3 regions of the Dactylosporangium sp. NBC_01737 genome follow, and region 3 is predicted to be linked to each of the others. Evidence: predicted binding sites of a transcription regulator. Region 3 holds the regulator's gene; each other region holds the start of a gene.

Region 1 (7,608 bases), 1.2 Mb from region 3:
CAGCTGCCACCAGGACTGGCCGATGAGCACGAACGCCGTCCAGGTGGCCACCAGCAGGACGCCGACGGACGCGATCCGGGTCGCGTAGTAGCCACCGCGGCGCTCGAGGAGGCCGGCCTGTTTCACGCGGCGGGAGAGTTGGGCGTACTGACTGCCGACATCGCCCGGTAAGGGCTGCGCATACGTGCTCATGAAGAAGTCCCCGACCGTGGGATGCGTGAAAGGTGATCTCAGCGCCACCAGGGTCTGGGGAGGCCTCCTCAACGCTACCCCGGCCGGACCGCACCCGCACGGCGTCGGCCCATGTCATCGCACGGGCGTACCATCAAGGCCACCCCTCCGCCGCCACTTGCCGCTTGCACGTCGACAGGAAGTGCGCCATGGATGCACCGGCGATCATCGGGTGCGCGGCAGCCATCGGCTGTCTCGCTCTGGCGGCGCGCGCGGCGGTGCGGGTGATCCGGCCGCACGAGCGCGGTGTGGTCGTGCGTCTCGGCCGGCCGCGGGTGCGGACACGGGCCCCCGGCCCGACGTTCGTGTTGCCGGGCGTCGACCGGCTGCACCGGGTCAGCCTGTGGACGGTCGTGGCCGATGTCGCCGCCCAGGACGTGATCACCCGGGACAAGGTCGCCGTCGGGCTGCACGCGCTGGTGACGTTCCACGTCGTCGACCCGGCCGCGGCGCTGTTCGGCGTGGAGGACTACCAGCGGGCGGTGCCGGCGACCGCCCGCGCCGCGATCCGGGCCGCGATCAGCCGGGTGGACCTCGGTGATCTGCTGGCCAACCGTGCCGACCTCAACGCGGCGCTCACCGGCGCGGTGGTCGCCGCGGTCGACGACGGGTGGGGCGTGCGGGTCGATCGGGTGCAGCTGGAGGAGCTCGGGCTGCCGGCGTCGCTCACCCGGGTCATGGCGCGGCAGGTGCGGGAGCGCCACAGCGTCGCCGGGGTGACGCCCGCGCTGTACGTCCCGTCGGGCGGCGCGGCGAAGCCACGGGTCAGGGCCCCGGCGAAGAGCACCGTGACCTGGGCCGGCCCGCGATCACCGATGGACTGCTGACCGACCAGCGCACCAAGCAGAGGCGCGAGCATCGGCAACGGCGCGGCGGTGTCTACGCCGGGTGCAGGATGGCCGGTGCGCGCAGGCGGTTGGTGGGCGCGGCGGCCGCGGCCATCATCGCCTTCGCGTCGTCCTCGCCGGTCGCCGGTGGCACGACGAGCAGGTCGATCTGGGTGCCGCGGTCGGTGGTGGCGACCACGACCGACGGGTCCACGGTGCTGAACCAGCCGATCCGCACGACCCCGCCGTCGACCGCCAGCCGCCGGACCCGGGTGTCCCACGCGTCGGCGTTGAGCATCAGCCGGTGCACCGGCCCGTAGCGGGCGGCGAGCGCGACGACGAGCCCCGGCAGCTCGGCGACCGGATCCGTGGACCGGGGCCACCAGGCACCGTCGAGGACGGACCGGTCGGTGCGCGACTCGGCCAACTCCAGCCGTGGCGAGGACGGCGGGCCGGGCGGGACGACAATGGCGCGCTGGGCGGGTGTGAGCACGGCGGTCCGCTTCCATCAAGCTGGCGTCGATCAGGGCGGGCCACGACCGGCAGGACCGGCGGTGGACCGATCGCCAAGGGCTGAAGCGACACGCTCACCCTACGCCTGTACCGAGGCCGCGAACGCCGCCCGGAGCTTGTGTTTCGCAGGGGCGGGTGCTACACCGGTGTTAGCACTCGCCCTATGCGAGTGCCAACCGCATTCAGTTGTGACCGTCCGCCACGGTCATCGCAGGGTCGGTCCGAGCTGACGCACACCGATCCAGAGGACGACGCAGATGGCCAAGTTGATCGCATTCGGCGAAGAGGCGCGCCGCGGCCTTGAGCGAGGTATGAACACCCTCGCCGACACCGTGAAGGTGACGCTCGGCCCGAGGGGCCGCAACGTCGTCCTGGACACCAAATGGGGCGCGCCCACCATCACCAACGACGGTGTGAGCATCGCCAAGGAGATCGAGCTCGAGGACCCCTATGAGAAGCTCGGCGCCGAGCTGGTCAAGGAGGTCGCGAAGAAGACGGACGACGTCGCCGGTGACGGCACGACGACCGCGACCGTCCTCGCCCAGGCGCTGGTCCGCGAGGGCCTGCGCAACGTCGCCGCGGGCGCGAACCCGCTCGCGCTGAAGCGTGGCATCGAGGCGGCGGTGGCCTCCGTCATCGAGGAGCTGTCGAAGCTCGCCAAGGACGTGGAGACCAAGGAGCAGATCGCGGCGGCCGCGTCGATCTCCGCCGGTGACTCCACGGTCGGCGAGATCATCGCCGAGGCGATGGACAAGGTCGGCAAGGAAGGCGTCATCACGGTCGAGGAGAGCAACACCTTCGGGCTGGAGCTGGAGCTCACCGAGGGCATGCGCTTCGACAAGGGCTACATCTCGCCGTACTTCGTCACCGACACCGAGCGGATGGAGACGGTCCTCGACGACCCCTACATCCTCATCGTCGAGTCGAAGATCTCCACCGTGAAGGACCTCCTGCCGATCCTGGAGAAGGTCATGCAGTCCGGCAAGCCTCTGGCGATCATCGCCGAGGACGTCGACGGTGAGGCCCTGGCCACGCTGATCGTGAACAAGATCCGCGGCACGTTCAAGTCCGTCGCGGTGAAGGCGCCCGGGTTCGGCGACCGTCGCAAGGCGATGCTGACCGACCTCGCGATCCTGACCGGCGCCCAGGTGATCTCCGAGACCGTGGGCCTGAAGTTGGAGAACGCCACGCTCGACCTGCTCGGGCACGCCCGGAAGCTGGTCGTCACCAAGGACGAGACGACCCTGGTCGAGGGCACGGGCGAGCTGGACGCGATCAACGGGCGGGTGGCGCAGATCCGGGCCGAGATCGAGAAGTCGGACTCGGACTACGACCGGGAGAAGCTGCAGGAGCGGCTGGCGAAGCTCGCCGGTGGCGTTGCGGTGATCAAGGTCGGTGCGGCCACCGAGGTCGAGCTCAAGGAGCGCAAGCACCGCATCGAGGACGCCGTGCGCAACGCGAAGGCGGCCGTCGAGGAGGGCATCGTGCCCGGCGGTGGTGTCGCGCTCGTGCAGGCCGGCAAGTCGGCGTTCGACAAGCTGGACCTGGTCGGTGACGAGGCCACCGGCGCCAACATCGTCAAGGTCGCCCTGGACGCCCCGCTGCGCCAGATCGCGGTCAACGCCGGCCTCGAGGGCGGCGTCGTGGTGGAGAAGGTCCGCAACCTGGAAGCCGGGTGGGGCCTCAACGCCGCCACCGGCGACTACGTGAACCTCCTCGCCGAAGGCATCATCGACCCGGCCAAGGTCACCCGCTCCGCCCTGCAGAACGCCGCCTCCATCGCGGCGCTCTTCCTCACCACCGAGGTGCTGGTGGCGGACAAGCCCGCCGAGGACTGACCCGCGGGAAAAGACCGCACGAAGCGGCGATGGGGGTCAGGAGATCTCCATCGCCGCGGCCACCTGCCGTTCGGTCTCACTGCCGCGATGCGCGGCCCGCAGGTCGTCGCGGACCCCGGCGACGTCCTCGGTGCTGCGGTTCTGGCTCAGCTTCCACTTCGCCTCGATCCGGGTGATCGCGATCTCGATGCCGACGATCGCGCGCAGCTGCCCCTCGATGAAGGCGCGCGGCGCGTCGTCGACCGACCAGGGCGACGGCCGGCCGGCCTCGTGGCGCTCGGTCAGGCGCCGCACCAGGTCCTCCGTCCACGCCGGGTCGTCGTGGGCGACGAGCGTGCCGTACACGTGGGCGGTGATGTAGTTCCAGGTCGGCACGACCCGGCCGTGCTCGCGTTTCGTCGCGTACGCCGACGGCGACACGTACGCGTCGGGCCCGCGCACGATCGTCAGCGCCTCGCTGCCGGTGTGCCGCCACTGCGTGTTGTTGCGGGCGACGTGCCCGATCAGCGTGCCGGCCGCGGGGTCGAACAGCAGCGGCAGCGTGGTCGCGACCATGCCGGCGCCGTCCCAGGTGACCAGGTCACAGGCCGCCGCGCGGGACAGCAGTTCATGGACGGCCTCGTCCGAGGGCGCGGTGAAGTGCTTCGGCACGTACATGGGGCCCAAGCGTAACGACGCGGCCGTGTCGGTGCCGTGTCGGTCGCGTGTCAGCGACCCCGTGCACGGTGGTCACCATGACAGATCTGATGGTCGAGGCCGAGGGCCTCGTCAAACGATTCGGGGAGACGAGGGCGCTGCAGGGCGTCGATCTCGTCGTCCCCAAGGGGACCGTGCACGGCGTGCTCGGCCCGAACGGCGCCGGCAAGACCACCGCCGTGCGCATCCTGTCCACGCTGCTGCGCCCGGACGCCGGGCACGCCCGCATCGCCGGGTTCGACGTGACCCGCGACGCCCAGCGGGTCCGCTCCCGGATCGGGCTGACCGGCCAGTACGCCTCCGTCGACGAGGACCTGACCGGCCGGCAGAACCTGGTGCTCTTCGGCACCCTGCTCGACCTGCGCAAGCGCGCGGCGAAGGAGCGGGCCGCGGAGCTGCTGGAGTGGTTCGACCTGGCCGAGGCCGCGGACCGGCCGGCGAAGACCTACTCCGGTGGCATGCGCCGCCGGCTCGACCTGGCCGCGAGCCTCGTCGGCCGCCCCGACGTGATCTTCCTGGACGAGCCGACGACCGGCCTGGACCCGTCCAAGCGCGAGGACATGTGGCAGGTCGTCCGCTCGTTGGTCCGCGACGGCTCCACGGTGCTGCTGACCACGCAGTACCTGGAGGAGGCCGAGGCACTCGCCGACGAGATCACCGTCATCGACCACGGCCGGGTGATCGCCAACGACACCCCGGAGCGGCTCAAGCGGATCGTCGGCGGGCAGACCCTCGAGGTGCGGCCCACCGACCCGGCGGACCTGGAGAAGACCGGGCTGATCCTGGCGGCGGTCGCGACCGGTCAGAAGCCGGCGGAGCAGACCCGCAAGGGCGTCCTGGCGGTGCCGGTCAGCGGCGACGAGGCGCTCACCGAGGCCGTCTCCCGGCTCGCCACGGCGGGCATCGCCGTCACCGAGCTCTCCATGCACCTGCCCAGCCTCGACGAGGTCTTCTTCACCCTGACCGGACGCCCCAGCCACGCCGAGGAGGTGGCGGCATGACACTCCCTGTGTCAACCTCAGGCAGCGACCAACGTGGTTTGTGTGGGTTGGTTCAGTCGTACAGCGTTGCCGTGCCGGTCGGGGTTGTATGGCGTCTGGTCGGTCCAGCAGCGCCAGATGACGCGGATCCAGGCTCGGGCGAGGACGCGGATGGCGTGTGGGTGGTCCAGGCCGCGGGCGCAGGCGGCGGCGTAGACCCTTGCTGCCCAGTCGCTGTCGTGGCGGCTGTTGTCGGCGAAGGTGGTGACCGCGACGCGGAAGCGTTTGTTGCACGCCCATCTGAAGTGCACGGCTCGGTGTTTGCCGGATTCCTTGGTCACCGGGGTGACACCGGCGAGCGCGGCGATGGAGTCGGGTCCGGCGTAGGCTTCGCGGGAGTCGCCCCACTCGGCGAGGATCTGCGCGGCGTTGATCTGACCAGACCTTGGCAGCGATGTGAAGATCTCGGCGTCCGGGTGTTCGCCGAGTGTGGCGACGACACTGCGGCTGAGCGTTTTCAACGCGGCCACGACCGCGCGCAGGACGGTGACGAGGGCGGTCACCGCGTCGCGGACGGCCTCGCACAGGACTTCGTCGGTAGTCCCCGCTGGGGCGGCGCGCAGCCGGGCGAGGAGCTGCTCGCCGGTGCGCCGGCCGGAGTAGCCGTGTTTGACGCAGAACGCGGTGAGGCGTTTCGCGCCGAGGTGCGCTGCGTGGCGGGCGGTCGGGTAACGGGTCAGGAAGTCCAGGGCGATCGGGGACTCGACGTCGGCGAAGACGGCCACGGCGCCGGGCCAGTGCGTGTCCAGCAGCGCGGTGAGCTGGTTGGTGGCCGCGACGCGCATGTCGACCAGGTCCCCGCGGGTCCGGGTCACGGTGCGCAGCGCCTTCGTCTGCGCCGTGTACGGGGTGGCCAGCTGCAGCCGGTGGTGCCGCAGGTACTCGGCGATGACTTCCGCATCGCCCGCGTCGGACTTGGCGCCGGACAACACTTCGCCGTCCCGCCAGGTTTTGATCGCGTTGGGTTTGACCGGCACCACAGGGTGTCCGGCCTCCAGGAGGATGTCGACGAGCCGACCGTCGGGTCGTTCGATCCCGATCGGCATGGCCTCGGGGTGCCCGAGACCGGCCAGGCGGCGCAGCAGCCCGGCAAGACCGACGGCGGTGTGCTCCACGGTGAACGCGGCGACCCGCCGCCCGGCGCTGTTCTGGACACAGACCGCGTGGGTGGCCGAGGCCCAATCGATCCCGACGAAGAACTCAGCTCCAACAACGTTGAGCGACAACGGTTCTCCTCAGCTTGGCAGCGATGTGACTCGACGAACGGGGCTGACTGCCGGGTGGTCACTAACCGGCGCTCTACGGCGCTTCTCCCTGTTGCCGGTCGGCAGCCCCGACAAGAACCGAGAGCGGCGGTGTCATGCAGGCCCTCGAAGGGCGACCGGCACAGGCCGTCTCTCAGTTCTCGCCGAGTTCCAACAACAACCCTCTCAGAGGGCCCTGTCAGAAGGATGGTGCCCTAGTGACCGGCCAGCGAAGCGGCTCGGGCCGGTCATCATGTGGCAGTTCTGGGTCAGGGCGACGCCGCAGCGCAGCGGAGGTGGCGTCATGACCGGCCAGCGAAGCGGCTCGGGCCGGTCATCATGTGGCAGTTCTGGGTCAGGGCGACGCCGCAGCGCAGCGGAGGTGGCGTCATGACCACCATCGCCGTCCAACCACAGATCAAGAGCCAGTTCAATCCGCTGCGGCTGGTACGCCACTCGCTCGAACTCACGAAACGCAGCCTGATCAAGACCTACCGGACCCCGGAGGCGTTGATCGACGTCACGGTGCACCAGTACCTGCAGTTCCTGATGCCCGGCATCCTCGCCCAGACGATCGCGATGGGCGCCATCTCCATCGGCGTCAACCTCAACAGCGACCTGGAGAAGGGCATCTTCGACCGGTTCCGGTCGCTGCCGATCGCCCGCTCGGCGCCGCTCATCGGCGCGGTCCTCGGCGACGTCGTCCGGTACGTCATCGTCACCATCTCGACGTTCGCGTTCGCCTACCTGATGGGCTTCCGCATCGACGCCAGCCCGCTGCACGCGATCGCCGGCTGTCTGCTGGCCGTGCTGTTCGGACTGTGCCTGAGCTGGGCGATGGTCTTCGTCGGGATGCTCGTGCGCACGTCCGGCGCGGTTCAGGGCATCGGCTTCCTGGTGATGATGCCGCTGACGTTCGCCTCCAACGTGTTCGTCGGCACGATGACGCTGCCCGGCTGGATGCAGGGGTTCGTGAAGGTCAACCCGCTGACGCACCTGGTCGAGTCGATGCGCGGGCTGTTCCTCGGCACGCCGGTCGGCAACCACGTGTGGTGGACGCTCGCCTGGTGCGCCGGGTTCGTGGCGGTGTTCATGCCGCTAGCCCTCGCCGCCTACCGCAAGAAGGTCTGACATGAGTGCGCGGAGCCGGTCGGTGGCCTCGGTCACCGGCCGCTCGTGCCATTTCCAGCTGTCCTCGACTACGGCCGGCACGCCGGCG
Region 2 (7,608 bases), 700 kb from region 3:
CCCACGCAGGAAAACCGGGCACGCCGGAGAGCCCACGCAAGAAGGCACACACGCCGGAGACCCCACGCAAGAAGGCCCACGCCGGAGGACCGGCCGGGTCAGCGCACCTCGACCTCCACCGAGTGCCATCCGGTGGCGCCGTCCGGATCCGGTGGCGCCACGGCGTCGGTCTGGGTGTCGCCGCCGTTGTCGGTGGCCCGCACCGTCAGCCGGTGCTTGCCGGGGGTCGCGGTCCACTGCAGCGTCCACTGCCGCCACGTGTCGATCGACGGCACGGCGGCGAGTTTCGCCTGCTGCCAGGGGCCGTCGTCGACGCGGACCTCGACCTTGGAGATGCCGCGGTGCTGCGCCCAGGCGACCCCGGCGATCATGACCTGCCCCGCGGCCGGGTTGCTGCCGTCGCGCGGGGTGTCGATCCGCGACTGGGTCTTGATCGGGCCTTCCCGTGCCCAGCCGCGATTGATCCAGTACGCGTCGAAATCGGCGAACGACGTCAGCTCCAGCTCGGCGAGCCATTTCGTGGCCGACACGTACCCATAGAGACCCGGCACCACCATGCGGACCGGGAAACCGTGCGCGATGGGCAGCGGCTCGCCGTTCATTGCGATGGCGAGCATCGCGTCCCTGCCGTCACGCAGCACCGCGGTCGGGGTGCCGGCCGTCCACCCGTCGACGGACCTGCTGACCACCTGGTCGGCGCCGGCCTTGGGACGGACCTCGTCGAGCAGGTCGGCGATGCGCACGCCCTGCCATTTGGCGTTGCCGATCAGGCCGCCGCCGACCTCGTTGGAGACACAGGCCAGCGTCACGTACCGCTCGATCATCGGACGCTTGAGCAGCTCCTCGAAGGTGAGGGTGAGCGGTCGCTCGACCCGGCCGTGGATGCGCAGGGTCCAGTCCTCCGGCGACACCTGCGGCACGACCAGGGTGGTGTCGATGAGGTAGAAGTTCTTGTTCGGGGTGACGAACGGCGCCAGGTCGGGCAGGCCCGCGTCGGCCTCCGGCGGCAGCGGCGTGGCGGTGTCGGGCACCGGAGGGATCTGCACGGCGGCCCGGTCCGCCTCGACGCCGCGGCGGGTCGCCCACCAACGGGCGGTCAGCCCCACGACGAACGCGGCGGCGAGGGTCCCGCCGGCCGCGCGGAGGAAGAAGCGGCGTTCGTCGTACGTCTCGACCGGCGGACGCGTGAGCAGCCAGTGCAGGACGGCGGCGCCGGCGACGGCCCCCGTGAGGGTGGGCACGAACGCATACCAGGGCGCGTCGTGGCGGGTGAGCGCGGCCACCGCGCCGACGAGTGCGAAGATCCCGATCCCGGCGTACCCGTACACCATCCGGCGGGCAGCGAGAACACCGACGACGGCGGCGAAGACGGCGAGGATCAGCAGCGTGCCGACCTGCAGCGCGATCTTGTCGTAGGTGTAGAAGACCTCGACGGCGAAGTTCTTGACGGACGCGGGCACCGCGTCGATCACAACCCCGCCGACGGACACGAGCGGGGAGGTGCTCGCGCCGGTCAGGATCGCGACGACCTCGGCGACGCCGAGCGCCACCCCTGCGGCGGCCAGCCCGGCGAGCGCGGCGTTCCTACGAGGATGCACGGCTCCAGTCTGCGCCGTGGATCAACGCCCACCAAGGGCGGTAATCGATCCCTAATAACTGTCGGGGCCCCTCCGTCGCTTGGAGGGGCCCCGACAGTCATCTAGAAACCGGGGCCGTGCGAGTGGCCGTGCCCGTGGCCGTGACCGCCTGCTGCGGCGGGCTCCGGGGCGGCCGGCTTCTCCACGACCAGGCTCTCGGTCGTGAGCAGCAGACCGGCGATCGACGCGGCGTTGGAGACCGCGCTGTGCGTCACCTTCACCGGGTCGACGATGCCGGACTTGACCAGATCGACGTATTCGCCGGTGGCGGCGTCGAGACCGTGGCCGAAGTCGAGCCCGGTGACCTTGCCGACGACGACGTAGCCGTCGAAGCCCGCGTTCTGCGCGATCCAGCGCAGCGGCTCGACGAGCGCCTTGCGCACGATCGAGACACCGACCTTCTCGTCGCCGGTCAGGCCGAGGTCGCCGTCGAGGACCGGGAGCACCTGGGCCAGGGCGGCGCCGCCGCCGGGGACGATGCCCTCCTGGACCGCGGCCTTGGTCGCGGAGATCGCGTCCTCGATGCGGTGCTTGCGCTCCTTCATCTCAACCTCGGTGGCGGCGCCGGCCTTGATGACCGCGACCCCACCGGCGAGCTTGGCGACCCGCTCGTTGAGCTTCTCCTTGTCCCAGTCGGAGTCGGAGGCCTCGATCTCCTTGCGGAGCTGCTCGACCCGCGCTGCGACCTCGCTCTGCTCGCCGCCGCCGTCGACGATCGTGGTGAGCTCCTTGCCCACGACGATGCGCCGGGCCTTGCCGAGGACCTCGGTGCCGACCGACTCGAGCTTGTAGCCCAGCTCGGGGGCGACGAGCTCGGCGCCGGTGAGGATCGAGATGTCCTGGAGCATGGCCTTGCGCCGGTCGCCGAAGCCGGGCGCCTTGACCGCGACGACCTTGAAGGTCTTGCGGATGGCGTTGACCACGAGGGTCGACAGGGCCTGGCCCTCGACGTCCTCGGCGATGATCAGCAGTGGCTTGTTGTCCTTGACGATCTGCTCCAGCAGCGGCAGCAGCTCCTCGATGGCGGCGATCTTCTGGGTGGTGACGAGGACGTAGGTGTCCTCGAGCACCGCCTCCTGCGACTCCGCGTCGGTCACGAAGTGCGGGGAGATGTAGCCCTTGTCGAACTGCATGCCCTCGGTGACTTCGAGCTCGGTCGTGAGGGTGGAGCCCTCCTCGACCGTGATGACGCCGTCGCGGCCGACCCGCTCCATCGCCGAGGCGATCAGGTCGCCGATGGTGGCGTCCTGCGCGGAGATGGTGGCGACCTGAGCGATCTCGGTGTGGCTGGCGACCGGGGTCGCCTTGTCCTTGAGCGCCTTGACGACGGCGGCCGTCGCCAGGTCGATGCCGCGCTTGATGCCCGCCGGGTTGGTGCCGGCGGTCACGTTGCGCAGACCCTCACGGACCAGCGCCTGGGCCAGCACCGTGGCGGTGGTGGTGCCGTCACCGGCGACGTCGTTGGTCTTGGTGGCGACCTCTTTGACCAGCTGGGCGCCGAGGTTCTCATAAGGGTTGGTGAGCTCGATCTCTTTCGCGATCGTCACACCGTCGTTGGTGATGGTCGGGGCACCGAACTTCTTGTCCAGGACGACGTTGCGTCCCCGCGGGCCGAGCGTGACCTTGACCGTGTCGGCCAGGCGGTTGACGCCGTGCTCCAGCAGGTGGCGCGCCTCGTCGGAGAAGCTCAGGATCTTCGCCATGCGTGTGATGTCCCTTCAAAGCGACACCGCCCCGGCCGCCAGCGCTGCGCGCACGGGTCCGGGGCGGTGGCCACTGCTCTACTTGGTCTGGGTCACTTCTCGATGACCGCGAGGACGTCACGGGCGGAGAGCACGAGGTACTCCTGGCCGCCCCACTTGACCTCGGTGCCGCCGTACTTCGAGTAGATGACGGTGTCGCCGACCTTGACGTCGATCGGGACCCGGTTGCCCTTGTCGTCGATACGACCGGGGCCCACTGCCTGGACGGTGCCCTCCTGGGGCTTCTCCTTGGCGGTGTCCGGGATGACGATGCCCGAGGCGGTGGTCGTCTCAGCCTCGTTGGCCTGGACCAGAATGCGGTCCTCGAGCGGCTTGATCGCAACCTTCGTCGCGGTAGTCACGGGCATACCCTCCTGGGGTATTGAATCTTACGCTATCGAGTGCCCGGTGAAGCCGTCGTCGCGGGTGCCGGCTCCAGCCGGTTGGCTGGCACCCTCGACACGAGAGTGCTAATCGGAGGTTATGTCGCTGGCTAGCACTCCGTCAAGGAGAGTGCCAAACACGCCACGAAATCACCCGTCGTCGGCTACGCGACGCACACGGGCGGGGACACCGTGGGAGATCTACGCTCGGCGGTATGAAGAGGCTGCTCGGCACGCTGATCGTCACCGTCCTGACCGTGGGTTCCCTCACTGCCTGCGGCAAGAAGGACGACGGTGGCACGGTCGCGGCCGGGTCCAGCACCGGCCCGTCGGACTCCGCCGCGTTCGGCGAGGGCCCCGGCGGCAGCGGCGGCGGTGCCACGCCCACCGGCGGCAGCGGCGGCAGTCAGAGCGCCGGCACGGACAAGAGCGCCGCCCCCGCCTACCCGGGTGACGCCAAGGGCTACTGCCAGGCCGTCGTCTCCGCCTGGGCCAAGAACGACTCCGGCCGGATCAAGCAGCTCGCCGGCAGCGGCGCCGTGTCCAACTTCCAGTACATCGAGAAGGGCGCCGACAGCAACTGGAAGTACGTCAAGAAGGACGGCTCCGACTGCATCCTGCGCAACGACCACGGTGACCAGCTCCAGGTCACGATCGACGAGCACAACCTGGGCAAGCCGCAGGCCGTCACCGACGTCGTGATCGAGAAGACCGAGTACCCGTCGGACCCCGGAAGTTACGTGAACAACTTCATCAACGCCTGGTACAACGGCAATACCCAGCGCATGGCCTCCTACTCCAGCCACTCGATCGCCAGTTCCTACGGCGGCAAGAAGGCCCCGCCGAACTGGACCGAGAGCCAGCCCAAGGAGGACAAGGGCGACTACTGGCTGGTGCACGGCTCGTCGAACGCCGGCGACAGCTATACCTTCAAGGTCAAGAAGAGTCTCGGCAAGGCCGGCGGCATCCTAGGGATCTCATAACGCATGCTCGAACAGGCGCTCGAAGCCGCCGCGGCACTGCCCGACGGTGACCCCTTGGCGGCCGCGTCGGCGCTGCGGGCGGCCGGCTTCCCGCCGGACCTCGCCGCCGCCGCGCTCACCCAGGTGGCGCTGCGGCGCAAGGCGGTCACCAAGTTCGGCGCCGACGCGGCCGTGATGCACTTCACCCGCGCGGGTCTCGAGCAGGCCACCCGTGGTCCGGTCGCGGCGCGGCGGGCGGCCCGGCTCGCGGCCGCCGGTGCGACCCGGGTCGCCGACCTGGGCTGCGGGATCGGCGCGGACACCATCGCATTCGCCCGGGCGGGCCTGCGCGTGCACGCGGTCGACGCCTCACCCGAGACGGCAGCGACCGCGTCGGCGAACGTGCTCGCGTTGGGTTTGGCCTCAGGTGTACAGGTGGAGGCCCGCGACGCCACAGCACTGCCGCTGGACGGCTTCGACGCGGTGTTCTGCGACCCTGCCCGGCGCACCTCCGGTGGGCGCCGGGTGTTCGACCCCCGTGCCTACTCGCCGCCGTGGGACTTTGTCGTCGGGCTGGCTTCCCGCGTACCGATGACGGTGTTGAAACTCGCTCCTGGGATCGACCACGCGCTGCTGCCGCCCGGCGCCGAGGGAGAGTGGGTCTCCGTCGACGGTGACGTGGTGGAGGCCGCGGCATGGTGCGGCCCCCTGGCGGCCGCTCCGCGTCGGGCAACGCTGTTCCAGGGCGCGGAGGTGGTGTCGCTGACCGGCAGCGGCGTGGCGGCGGCCCCCGTCGGACCTGTCGGAAATTTCGTGTATGACCCGGACGGTGCGGTGATCCGGTCGCATCTCGTCGCCGAGTTCGCGGCGACGGTCGACGGCACGCTCGCCGATCCCACCATCGCGTACGTGTACACCGCCGCGCCCGCGCCGACCCCGTTCGGGCGCTGCTACGAGGTCCTCGACCAGCTGCCGGTCGCGTTGAAGCGGCTGCGGACGGCGCTGCGCGCCCTGGACGTCGGCTCGCTGACGATCCTGAAACGCGGCTCGGCGCTGGACGTGGAGGAGCTGCGCCGGTCGCTGCGCCTGTCCGGCAGCCGGGCCGCGGTGATCGCGCTGACCCGGGTCGCCGGCGCACCGGCCGTGCTCCTGCTCCGGCCCGTCCCCCTCGTCCGGGGTCAGTAGAGCTGCTGGCCCAGGCGGCGCTGCAGGTCGATGAGCACGTCGTCGGCCAAGTCCTCCGGCGGCCGGCGCCCCAGCTGCTCCGTCAGCATCCGCCCCGATTCGCGGCACATGTCCCACGTGATGCGCTCGTGCAGCCAGCGCAGCCACTCGACGATGTCGTTGATGAAGAACGCGACGATCTGCTCCGAACCCCGGACCCGCCGCTCCTCTCCCATCACCGTCAACGCCGCCGCCAGCCGCCGCCGCGGGAAGTCGTGCCCGTTGAGCGCGTCGGCGAACACGTCGGCCCGGTGCCGCGGCGCCGTCGGCGCGACCGTCAGCTTCGGAAACGGCGGCTCGCCCGACGTCCACACCTGCGCGCTGCGCGGCACGAACTCCGGCTCCAGCACCACGTCGATCCGCGACGCGTGCCCCGGGTCGTCGACGGCGACCAGCACCCTCGGCTCCACCGAGCTCACCTTCGTCACGAACCGCGACAGCCCCGTCGCCTCCTCCACACAGAACCGCGCGTCGGGCAGGTCCAGCACCCCGTCGAACACCAGCCGGCCGACCCGTGGCCCGGCCCCCTGCCACAACCGGACCCTGACCAGCCCGACCTGCGGCCGCGCCGCGACCCGCACGTGCCGGTCGGTCGCTGTGATCGGCCCGTCACCGTCGAACACGGACATGTCACGGCCGCTGGTGGCGCCCAGGAAGATGTGCCCGTAGCCCAGGTACATCTGGACGGCACCGATCTGCATCTCGCTATTGTGGGCCAGTGGCGAGCAAGGGCACCCCGGCGACCGCACTGTTGGCGCGGCAGAAGATCGCGTTCACCCCACACACCTATGAGGTCGACCCCCGGGCCGCCTCCTACGGCGAGGCGGCCGCGGCGGCCCTCGGCGTCGAGCCCTCCCGCCTCTTCAAGACCCTCGTCACCACCATCGACGGCCAGCTCACGGTCGGTGTCGTGCCCGTATCCACGTCCCTGGACCTCAAGGCCCTGGCCGCCGCCGTCGGCGGCAAACGGGCCGCGATGGCCGAGCCCGCCGCCGCCGAACGCGCCACCGGCTACGTGACGGGCGGCATCTCCCCGGTCGGCCAGCGCTCCCGCCTGCCCATCGTGATCGACGCGTCGGCTTCCGGACTGTCCACGATGTACGTCTCAGGCGGCCGGCGCGGCCTGCAGATCGAGCTCGCCCCCGACGACCTGGTCCAGGTCACCGGCGCCGTCCTCGCCGAGATCGCGGCCCGGTGACCATGCGCGCCTCCGACGACGACCGCCAGCGCGTCATCGAAGCGCTGCAGCACCACACCCCAGGTGGGCCGCCTCTCCTTGGACGAGTTCGCCGACCGCTGCGACACCGTCCTCGCCGCAAAGACCCTCGACGCCCTGGTCGCAGCCATCCTGCTCGGCCTCGTCTACGCCGCGTTCCACTGACCGGTCGTTCTGCTGCCTGATCGCCCCGTTCCGCAAGCAACCGTGCAGTCCGCTCTGCACGCGACCCGCACCGCACGCGGAGCCGCACCGCACGCGGAGCCGCACCGCACGCGGAGCCGCACCGCACACGGGGCCGCACCGCACACGGGGCCGCACCGCACACGGGGCCGCACCGCACACGGAGCCGCACCGCACACGGAGCCGCACCGCACACGGAGCCGCACCGCACACGGAGCCGCACCGCACACGGAGCCGCACCGCACACGGAGCCGCACCGCA
Region 3 (7,608 bases):
CCTGGCGCTCGCGCCGCGCGGGATCGCGGTCAACGCGGTCGCGCCCGGGTTCGTCGCCACCGACATGGGCAACGCCATCATGGACGCCGGCGACGGTGCGGCGATCCGGGCGCAGAGCCCGTTCAACCGGGTCGCCCGGCCCGAGGAGGTCGCCGAGGCGGTCCTGTTCCTCGCCGGTTCGCAGTGGTCGTCGGGTGCCGTGCTCGACCTGAACGGTGCGTCCTACTTCCGCTGACCCGGACGGCTTCCGCTGACCTGTCGGCTTCAGCTGACCAGCCGGCGGCGGGTCACCAGCGGCCGAGGCGGATCGACAGGGCGGCGAGCGCGGCGGCCCCGGCGGTCGACGTGCGCAGGATCTCGCGGCCCAGCCGGACCGGCACCGCGTCCGTGAACGCGGCCAGCTCCTCCGGCGCGATCCCGCCCTCCGGGCCGACGACCAGGGTGATGTCGCCGGCGAGGGGGACGGCGGAGAGCGGTACCGACGCCTCCTCGTGCAGCAGGAGCACCGTGCCGGTCAGGGTCAGCTGCTTCGTGGTCCGCGCGTCGGTGACCTCGGGCAGCCAGGCCCGGCGGGACTGCTTGACCGCCTCGCGGACCGTGGAGCGCCACCGCTCGACCGGCTTGGCGTCCTTCCACCGGGCGATGCTGCGCGCCGCCTGCCACGGCACGATGCGGTCGACGCCGAGCTCGGTCATGAGCTGCACGGCGAGCTCCGCCCGCTCGCCCTTCGCGATCCCCTGCACGACGGTGACCTGGGGATCGTGCGGCGGCACGAACTCCCGGTCGAGGAGGTCGACGTCCAGGGCACCCTTGTGCGCGGCGGAGACCACGGCTCGCAGCAGGCCGCCACGGCCGTCGGACAACAGCAGCGCCTCCCCTGCGGAGAGACGCTGCACGTTGGCCGCGTGGTGCCCCTCAGGGCCGTCCAGCCGCCACCGGTCCCCGGACGGCAGCGCGGGAACCAGGAAGAGCGGCAGGCTCACGCCGCGATACCAGACGCGGAAAGCACACGTGAACGCCCACCGCTACGCCCCGCAACGCTCACGCGTGAGCGTCCACCGCAACGCTCCGGAACACTCACGCGTGTCCATTGAAGGCATCACGCACCCGGGAGAAGAAGCCGCCCTGCTTGGACAGCTCGGCGACCTCCTCGCCGCGGGTGCGGGCGAAGTCGCGCAGCAGCTTCTCCTGCTCCGGCTCCAGGCGCGTCGGGGTCCGCACGTCGAGGTGGACGTGCAGGTCGCCGCGGCCGGCGCCGCGCAGGTGCGGGACGCCCTTGCCGCGGATGCGCAGCGTCTGGTTGGGCTGGGTGCCGGCCTTGACGTCGACCGTCTCCTCGCCGTCGAGGGTCTTGATCGTCAGCCGGGTGCCGAGCGCCGCCGCCGTCATCGGGACCGTGACCCGGCAGTGCAGGTCGTCGTCCTTGCGCGAATACACGTCGTGCGGGCGCTCGTGGATCTCGACATACAGGTCGCCGGGCGGGCCGCCGCCGGGGCCGACCTCGCCCTGCTGGGCGAGGCGGATGCGCATGCCGTCCTCGACCCCGGAGGGGATCTTCACGGTCAGCGTGCGGCGGGTGCGGACCCGGCCGTCGCCGCCGCAGGTCGCGCACGGGTGCGGGATGACGGTGCCGAAGCCCTGGCAGGCCGAGCACGGCCGGGCCGAGACGACCTGGCCGAGGAACGTGCGCTGCACCGACTGGACCTCGCCACGGCCGCCGCAGATCTCGCAGGTGGTCGGGTGGGTGTTGGGCGCGGTGCCGGCGCCGGCGCAGGTCGTGCAGACGACCGCGGTGTCGACCGTGATCGGTGCCTCGACGCCGAACGCGGTCTCGTGCAGGTCCAGGTCGAGCCGCAGGATCGCGTCGGCGCCCGGCCGGATCCGCGGGCGTGGCCCGCGGCTGGCGGTCGTGCCGAAGAACGCGTCCATGATGTCCTGGAAGCCGACGAACGCGCCGCCCTGCGGGCCGCCACCGCCGCCACCGGGCGCCAGCGGGTCGCCGCCGAGGTCGACCATCTCCCGCTTGCGCGGGTCGGACAGCACCTCGTAGGCCGCGTTGATCTCCTTGAACTTCTCCTGTGCCACGGGGTCCGGGTTGACGTCCGGGTGGAACTCGCGCGCCAACCGCCGGTAGGCGCGCTTGATCTCATCGGCCGTGGAGTCCCGCTTGACACCGAGAATCCCGTAGTAGTCCTTCGCCACTGAGTCCTATGCCCCTGACTCGTCCATGAGGTTCAACTTTGTCCCAGCAGATCGCCGACGTAGCGTGCCACGGCGCGCACCGTGGCGATGTTGCCGGGGTAGTCCATCCGGGTCGGCCCCAGCACACCCATGCCGCCCACGACGATGGAGCCCGGCCCGTAGCCGGTCGCCACGATCGAGGCGCTGCGCAGGTCTTCGATCTCGTTCTCGTCGCCGATGCGGACGCGGGTCATGCTCGGCTCGACCTCACCGAAGAGCTTGAGGAGGATGACCTCCTCCTCGAGCGCCTCGAGGATCGGGCGCAGCGAGCCCTGGAAGTCCAGCAGGCCGCCGCGGGCGAGGTTGGCGGTGCCGGCGAGGGCGATGCGCTCCTCGGTGCGCTCCACCAGGGTCTCCAGCAGCACGGTCGACAGGGCGGTCATCGGCGGGCGCAGGCCCGGCGCGGTCTCCTCGAGGAGCGCCTCGACCAGGGGCGGGGTGTCGACGAGGCGCTTGCCGACCAGTTTCTCGTTGATCCTGCGGCGCAGCTCGGTGACGTCGTCGGCGGGGATCGGGCCGGGCAGGTCGACGAGGCGCTGCTCGACCCGGCCGGTCTCGGCGATCATGACCACCATCAGCCGGGTGGTGGAGATCGGCACCAGCTCGAAGTGCCGGACGCTGGCGCGCGACAGGCTCGGATACTGCACGACCGCGACCTGCCGGGTGAGCTGCGCGAGCAGCCGCACGGTGCGGTGCACGACGTCGTCGAGGTCGACCGCGCCGATCAGGAACCGCTCGATGGCCCGCCGCTCGGCGGGGCTCAGCGGCTTGACGCGGGACAGCTTGTCGACGAACAGCCGGTAACCGGCGTCGGTGGGCACGCGGCCGGCGCTGGTGTGCGGCTGCCGGATGTAGCCCTCCTCCTCGAGGACGGCCATGTCGTTGCGGACGGTCGCCGGGGAGACCCGCAGGTTGTGCCGCTCCACGAGGGCCTTGCTGCCGACCGGCTCCTGGGTGGCGACATAGTCCTCGACGATGGCGCGCAGCACCTCGAGTTTGCGCTCGTCGAGAGCCATGCGCACCTCCTCAGGAAACTGGCACTCCCACTTTGCGAGTGCCAGTCTACGTCGCCCCCGCCGCCCACGGAATGATCGTCATGTGTGCGAACCGCCGCTATTGGGATGGTCTGCGCCAAGTTTGTCCCAAAGAAGTCATGCCGCGTCGCTGGCCATACTTGATCGGTACCCCTACCGTGGCCCCCATGAGTGAACCACCTCGCCCCGGGGAATACGGCGTACCGCAGGACCCCAACAACCCCTATTCGATGCCGGGCGGGGCACAGTATCCGCCGCCGGGCCCCGACTACGGTCAGCAGCCGCCGGTCTCCGGTGGCGGCTACCCGCCGCCCACCAGTGGCGCCGGCTACCAGGACCCGAACGCCTACCAGCAGCCGGGTGGCTACCAGCAGCCCGGTGGCTACCAGCAGCCGGGCCAGTACGGCTACCAGCAGCCTGGCCAGTACGGTGGCGCCGGTCCGGTCGGCTACGCCAACAGCGACGAGAAGACCTGGGCCCTGATCGCCCACTTCGGTGGCATCTTCATCGGCTTCATCGCCCCGCTCATCGCACTGCTCGCCAAGGGCAACGAGTCGCCCACGGTCAAGGCGCACGCCAACGAGGCGCTCAACTTCCACATCACGTGGGGCATCATCCTGTTCGTGGGTGCCCTGCTCTCCGTGTGCACGTTCGGCCTCACGCTGATCGTGCCGTGGATCATCATCATCGTGTTCGCGATCATCGCCGGCATGAAGGCCAACGGCGGCGAGCTGTACCGCTACCCGATGACGTACCGCTTCATCAAGTAATCACGTCAAAGACGCACGCGTTGACACTCAAGGGGCGGCCCCGGCCGCCCCTTTCCGCGTGCCGGAGGGGTCAGGTCAAGGCCCTGGCGACCCCGTCGGCGAGCAGGCGGCCGCGCAGGGTCAGCACCGCCCGGCCGGCCTCGAACGCGGCCGGGTCCAGCTGCCCGTCGGCGAGGCACTCCCGCGCCCCGGCCAGCCCGGCGGCGTCCAGCACCCCCAGCGGCAGCCCGTCGGCGAGGCGGATGCGCAGCAGGACGTCCTCCATGTGCCGCTCGTCCGGCGTCAGCACCTCGCGGGCCTGCCCCGGCGACGCCGAGTCCGCCAGCCGCGCCGCGTACGTGTGCGGGTGCTTCACGTTCCACCACCGCACGCCCCGCACGTGGCTGTGCGCGCCCGGCCCGAGCCCCCACCAGTCGCCGCCGCGCCAGTAGAGCTCGTTGTGCCGGCAGGGCGAGTCGCGGGACCAGTTCGACACCTCGTACCAGGACATCCCCGCCTCGGTGAGGGCCTGTTCGGCGGCCAGATAGCGGTCGGCGGCGACGTCGTCGTCGGGGAACGGCAGTTCCCCACGGCGCATGCGTGCCGCCAGCCGCGTGCCGTCCTCGACGATGAGCGCGTAGGCGCTGACATGGTCGACCCCGGAATCGATCACCGTGCGCAGCGACGCGGCGAAGTCGGAGGGCCGTTCGCCGGGCGTACCGTAGATCAGATCCAGATTCACGCGCTCGAATCCGGCGGCGTGCGCCTCGGCGACCGCGGCCGCGGGCCGTCCCGGCGTGTGCCGGCGGTCGAGCACCGCCAGGACCCCGGGCGCCACCGACTGCATGCCGAGCGAGATCCGGTTGAACCCGGCCGCGCGCAGCTGCCGCAGGCCGGCCGCGTCGACCGACTCCGGGTTGGCCTCCGTGGTCACCTCGGCGTCGCCGGCCAGGCCCCAGGTGCGGTCGATGCCGTCGAGGATCCGGCCCAGCTCCGACGGCGGCAGCAGCGTCGGTGTGCCGCCGCCGAAGAAGACCGTGTCGACCCGGGGCGGCGCGACCACCTTCGCGGCGAGGGCCAGCTCGTCCAGGACCTGCTCGGCGTAGCCGGCGCTGAGCACGCCCTCGTCGGCGGTGTAGGTGTTGAAATCGCAGTAGCCGCAGCGCGTGGCGCAGAACGGGACGTGGACGTAGACCCCGAACCCGGCCTCCCCCGCCGCGTCGGCGACCCCGTCGGGCAGCGCGCCGTCGCGCGGGATCGGCTCGCCTTCTGGCAGTGTTCCGGGCATTTCACTAGTGTGCCCGCATGCCACTCGTACGGTCACAGACGGCGCACGGCGTGGCGACGGTCACGCTCGACAGCCCGTCGAACCGCAACGCGCTGTCGACGGCCCTGATCGAGGAGCTCCTGGCCGCGCTCGCGGCCGCCGCGCAGGACGACGCGGTGCGGGTCGTGGTCCTCACCCACACCGGCCCGGTCTTCTGCTCCGGGGCGGATCTCAAGGAGACCGCCGCCGCGTTCGGGTCGGGCAGGCCGCCGATCAACCGCCTCGGCGAGGTGCTCACCGCGATCTGGGAGGGCCCGAAGCCGGTCGTCGCGCGGCTGACCGGGCCGGCCCGGGCCGGCGGCCTGGGTCTCATCGCCGCCGCGGACCTCGCGGTGTGCTCCCTGGAGGCGACGTTCGCGTTCTCCGAGGTGCGCATCGGCGTGATCCCGGCAGTGATCTCCGCCACTGTGCTGCCGCGGCTGTCCCCGCGCGCCGCGACCGAGCTGTTCCTGACCGGCGCGACGTTCGACGGTGCCCGGGCGCGGGAGATCGGACTGGTCACGGCGGCGGTGCCGGCCGAGGAGGTCGACGCGGCCGTCGCGTCCTTCGTCGCGGCGTTGGTACGGGGAGCGCCGGGTGCCCTGCGCGGCACCAAGGAGCTGTTGCGCCGACGGAAAGCCGACACGTTCCGTGACGAGGTTGCGGCCATGACCGAGCTGTCCGTGTCGTATTTCGGTTCGGCGGAGGGAATCGAGGGAATCACGGCATTCAGGGACAAAAGAGACCCAAACTGGATCCCTGACGGCGTCGTCTGAACGGTCCTACTCGCCTCGACCTCGTGTGTACCGCGGGGAGGCAGTGGCACACGGGACGTACGCTGGTCAAGTTCTCGGGTTGGGAGGTGACGATGCGTACACGACACGTGCTGATGGTGCTGACGACTCTCGTCGTCGTAGCGGCCGTCGGCGTCTACGTGCTCGTGCAGCGGATCGGCGACCACCTGCCGCAGCTGCTGCCGCCAGGCCGCGCCTGCGTCGTCAACGCCGGCAACGCGTCGGTCAGTGCCGCCGCGACCTCCTCGGGCGCCGACAGCGCCGTGGCGCTCGACGCCGAGCAGGTCGCCAACGCCGCCACCATCACCGCCGTCGGGCTGCGCCGCGGCGTGCCGCAGCGGGCCCTGGTCGTCGCCCTCGCCACCGCCTGGCAGGAGTCGAAGCTGGAGAACCTCAGCGGCGGCGACCGCGACTCGATCGGCCTGTTCCAGCAGCGGCCCAGCCAGGGCTGGGGCAAGCCCGAGCAGATCGCCGACCCGCGCTTCGCGGCGAACGCCTTCTACACCGCCCTGCTGAAGGTCAAGGGCTGGGAGAAGATGCGCGTCACCGACGCCGCGCAGGAGGTCCAGCGCAGCGCCCACCCCGAGGCGTACGAGAAGTGGGTCGACGAGTCGGAGATCATGGCCCGCGCGCTGAGCGGCGACGCCACCAGCGCGGTCGCCTGCACCGTCACCGAGGCCGCCAGCCACGGCACCGAGGCCGCGAAGACCCTCACCGCCGGCGTCAAGCTCGACTGGGGCAACGTCAGCACCGCCGACGTCACCGACATGGTCGGCGTCGCGCTCAAGGTCCGCGAGCAGAAGACCGGCTGGCAGTACGCGCACTGGCTGGTCGCGCACGCCCAGGACCACGGCGTCAAGCGGGTCGTCTTCAACGACATGGAGTGGACCGCGAAGAGCGGCGGCTGGACCCGGGTCACGCAGCGTGGCGGCACCGCCGCCGGGCAGGTCGTCGCCGAGGTCTACTGACAGACCTCGACGTTGCGGACGAGCCGCAGGTTGTCGGCCGTTCGGATGACTTTCGCGCACTGTCCGCACCCCAACTCCGGAATCGGTCCCATGTGCACCTCGCGTTACCATCGGTCGTTCCCTGGTCGACGAAAGTAAGGGGAGGACATGACGTCCGCTGCACCCGACTACGGCGGTCTGACCGGCTATGAGCCGATCAGCGAGGCCGACCGCAAGGAATTCCTGGATCAGGGCTTCCTGCTGGTCCGCAACGTTCTGAAGGAAGACCACCGAGCGCAGCTCGAAGCGGCGATGGACCGGGTCTACGCCGAAGAGCAGGCGGCCGGCTCCAGCAGCATGAAGAAGGACGGCACGCTGCACCTGCTGGGCTTCCTCACGCGCGACGAACTGTTCGGGCACCTGCTGACCCAGCCGACCCTCTTCCCGTACATGTGGGGCCTGGCCGGCTGGAACATCTACACGCACCACAACCACCTCGACGTCACCCCGCCCGCGGCGGCGACGGAGGCCCCCTCG

What was found. Region 3 encodes HrcA, which represses chaperone genes, less so after heat shock. Its sites were predicted from a motif close to GGTTNGCACNCTCNNNNNGAGNGTGCNAACC; they were not measured.
Region 1: a site for HrcA is predicted at 1,719-1,749, ahead of groL (chaperonin GroEL). Genes of this name have one in related genera too.
Region 2: a site for HrcA is predicted at 3,825-3,855, ahead of groES (co-chaperone GroES). Genes of this name have one in related genera too.

What each region holds. Positions count from the first base shown of each region.
Region 1 is NZ_CP109153.1:2,561,464-2,569,071, reverse strand. Features, by position in the region: gene OHA72_RS11185 (fatty acid desaturase family protein) at 1-192, opposite strand, end outside; gene OHA72_RS11180 (SPFH domain-containing protein) at 381-1,058, shown strand; gene OHA72_RS11175 (DUF5994 family protein) at 1,111-1,551, opposite strand; gene groL (chaperonin GroEL) at 1,829-3,409, shown strand; gene OHA72_RS11165 (FMN-binding negative transcriptional regulator) at 3,446-4,066, opposite strand; gene OHA72_RS11160 (ATP-binding cassette domain-containing protein) at 4,144-5,106, shown strand; gene OHA72_RS11155 (IS110 family RNA-guided transposase) at 5,124-6,371, opposite strand; gene OHA72_RS11150 (ABC transporter permease) at 6,780-7,520, shown strand; gene OHA72_RS11145 (ATP-binding protein) at 7,488-7,608, opposite strand, start outside.
Region 2 is NZ_CP109153.1:3,032,604-3,040,211, reverse strand. Features, by position in the region: gene OHA72_RS13590 (molybdopterin-dependent oxidoreductase) at 99-1,520, opposite strand; gene groL (chaperonin GroEL) at 1,700-3,340, opposite strand; gene groES (co-chaperone GroES) at 3,433-3,747, opposite strand; gene OHA72_RS13575 (hypothetical protein) at 3,978-4,745, shown strand; gene OHA72_RS13570 (class I SAM-dependent methyltransferase) at 4,749-5,909, shown strand; gene OHA72_RS13565 (hypothetical protein) at 5,903-6,649, opposite strand; gene ybaK (Cys-tRNA(Pro) deacylase) at 6,667-7,146, shown strand; gene OHA72_RS13555 (DUF1707 domain-containing protein) at 7,210-7,329, shown strand.
Region 3 is NZ_CP109153.1:3,731,089-3,738,696, reverse strand. Features, by position in the region: gene OHA72_RS16850 (SDR family NAD(P)-dependent oxidoreductase) at 1-235, shown strand, start outside; gene OHA72_RS16845 (16S rRNA (uracil(1498)-N(3))-methyltransferase) at 288-983, opposite strand; gene dnaJ (molecular chaperone DnaJ) at 1,078-2,202, opposite strand; gene hrcA (heat-inducible transcriptional repressor HrcA) at 2,235-3,257, opposite strand; gene OHA72_RS16830 (DUF4870 domain-containing protein) at 3,443-4,045, shown strand; gene hemW (radical SAM family heme chaperone HemW) at 4,116-5,312, opposite strand; gene OHA72_RS16820 (enoyl-CoA hydratase-related protein) at 5,330-6,106, shown strand; gene OHA72_RS16815 (VldE C-terminal domain-containing protein) at 6,199-7,092, shown strand; gene OHA72_RS16810 (phytanoyl-CoA dioxygenase family protein) at 7,240-7,608, shown strand, end outside.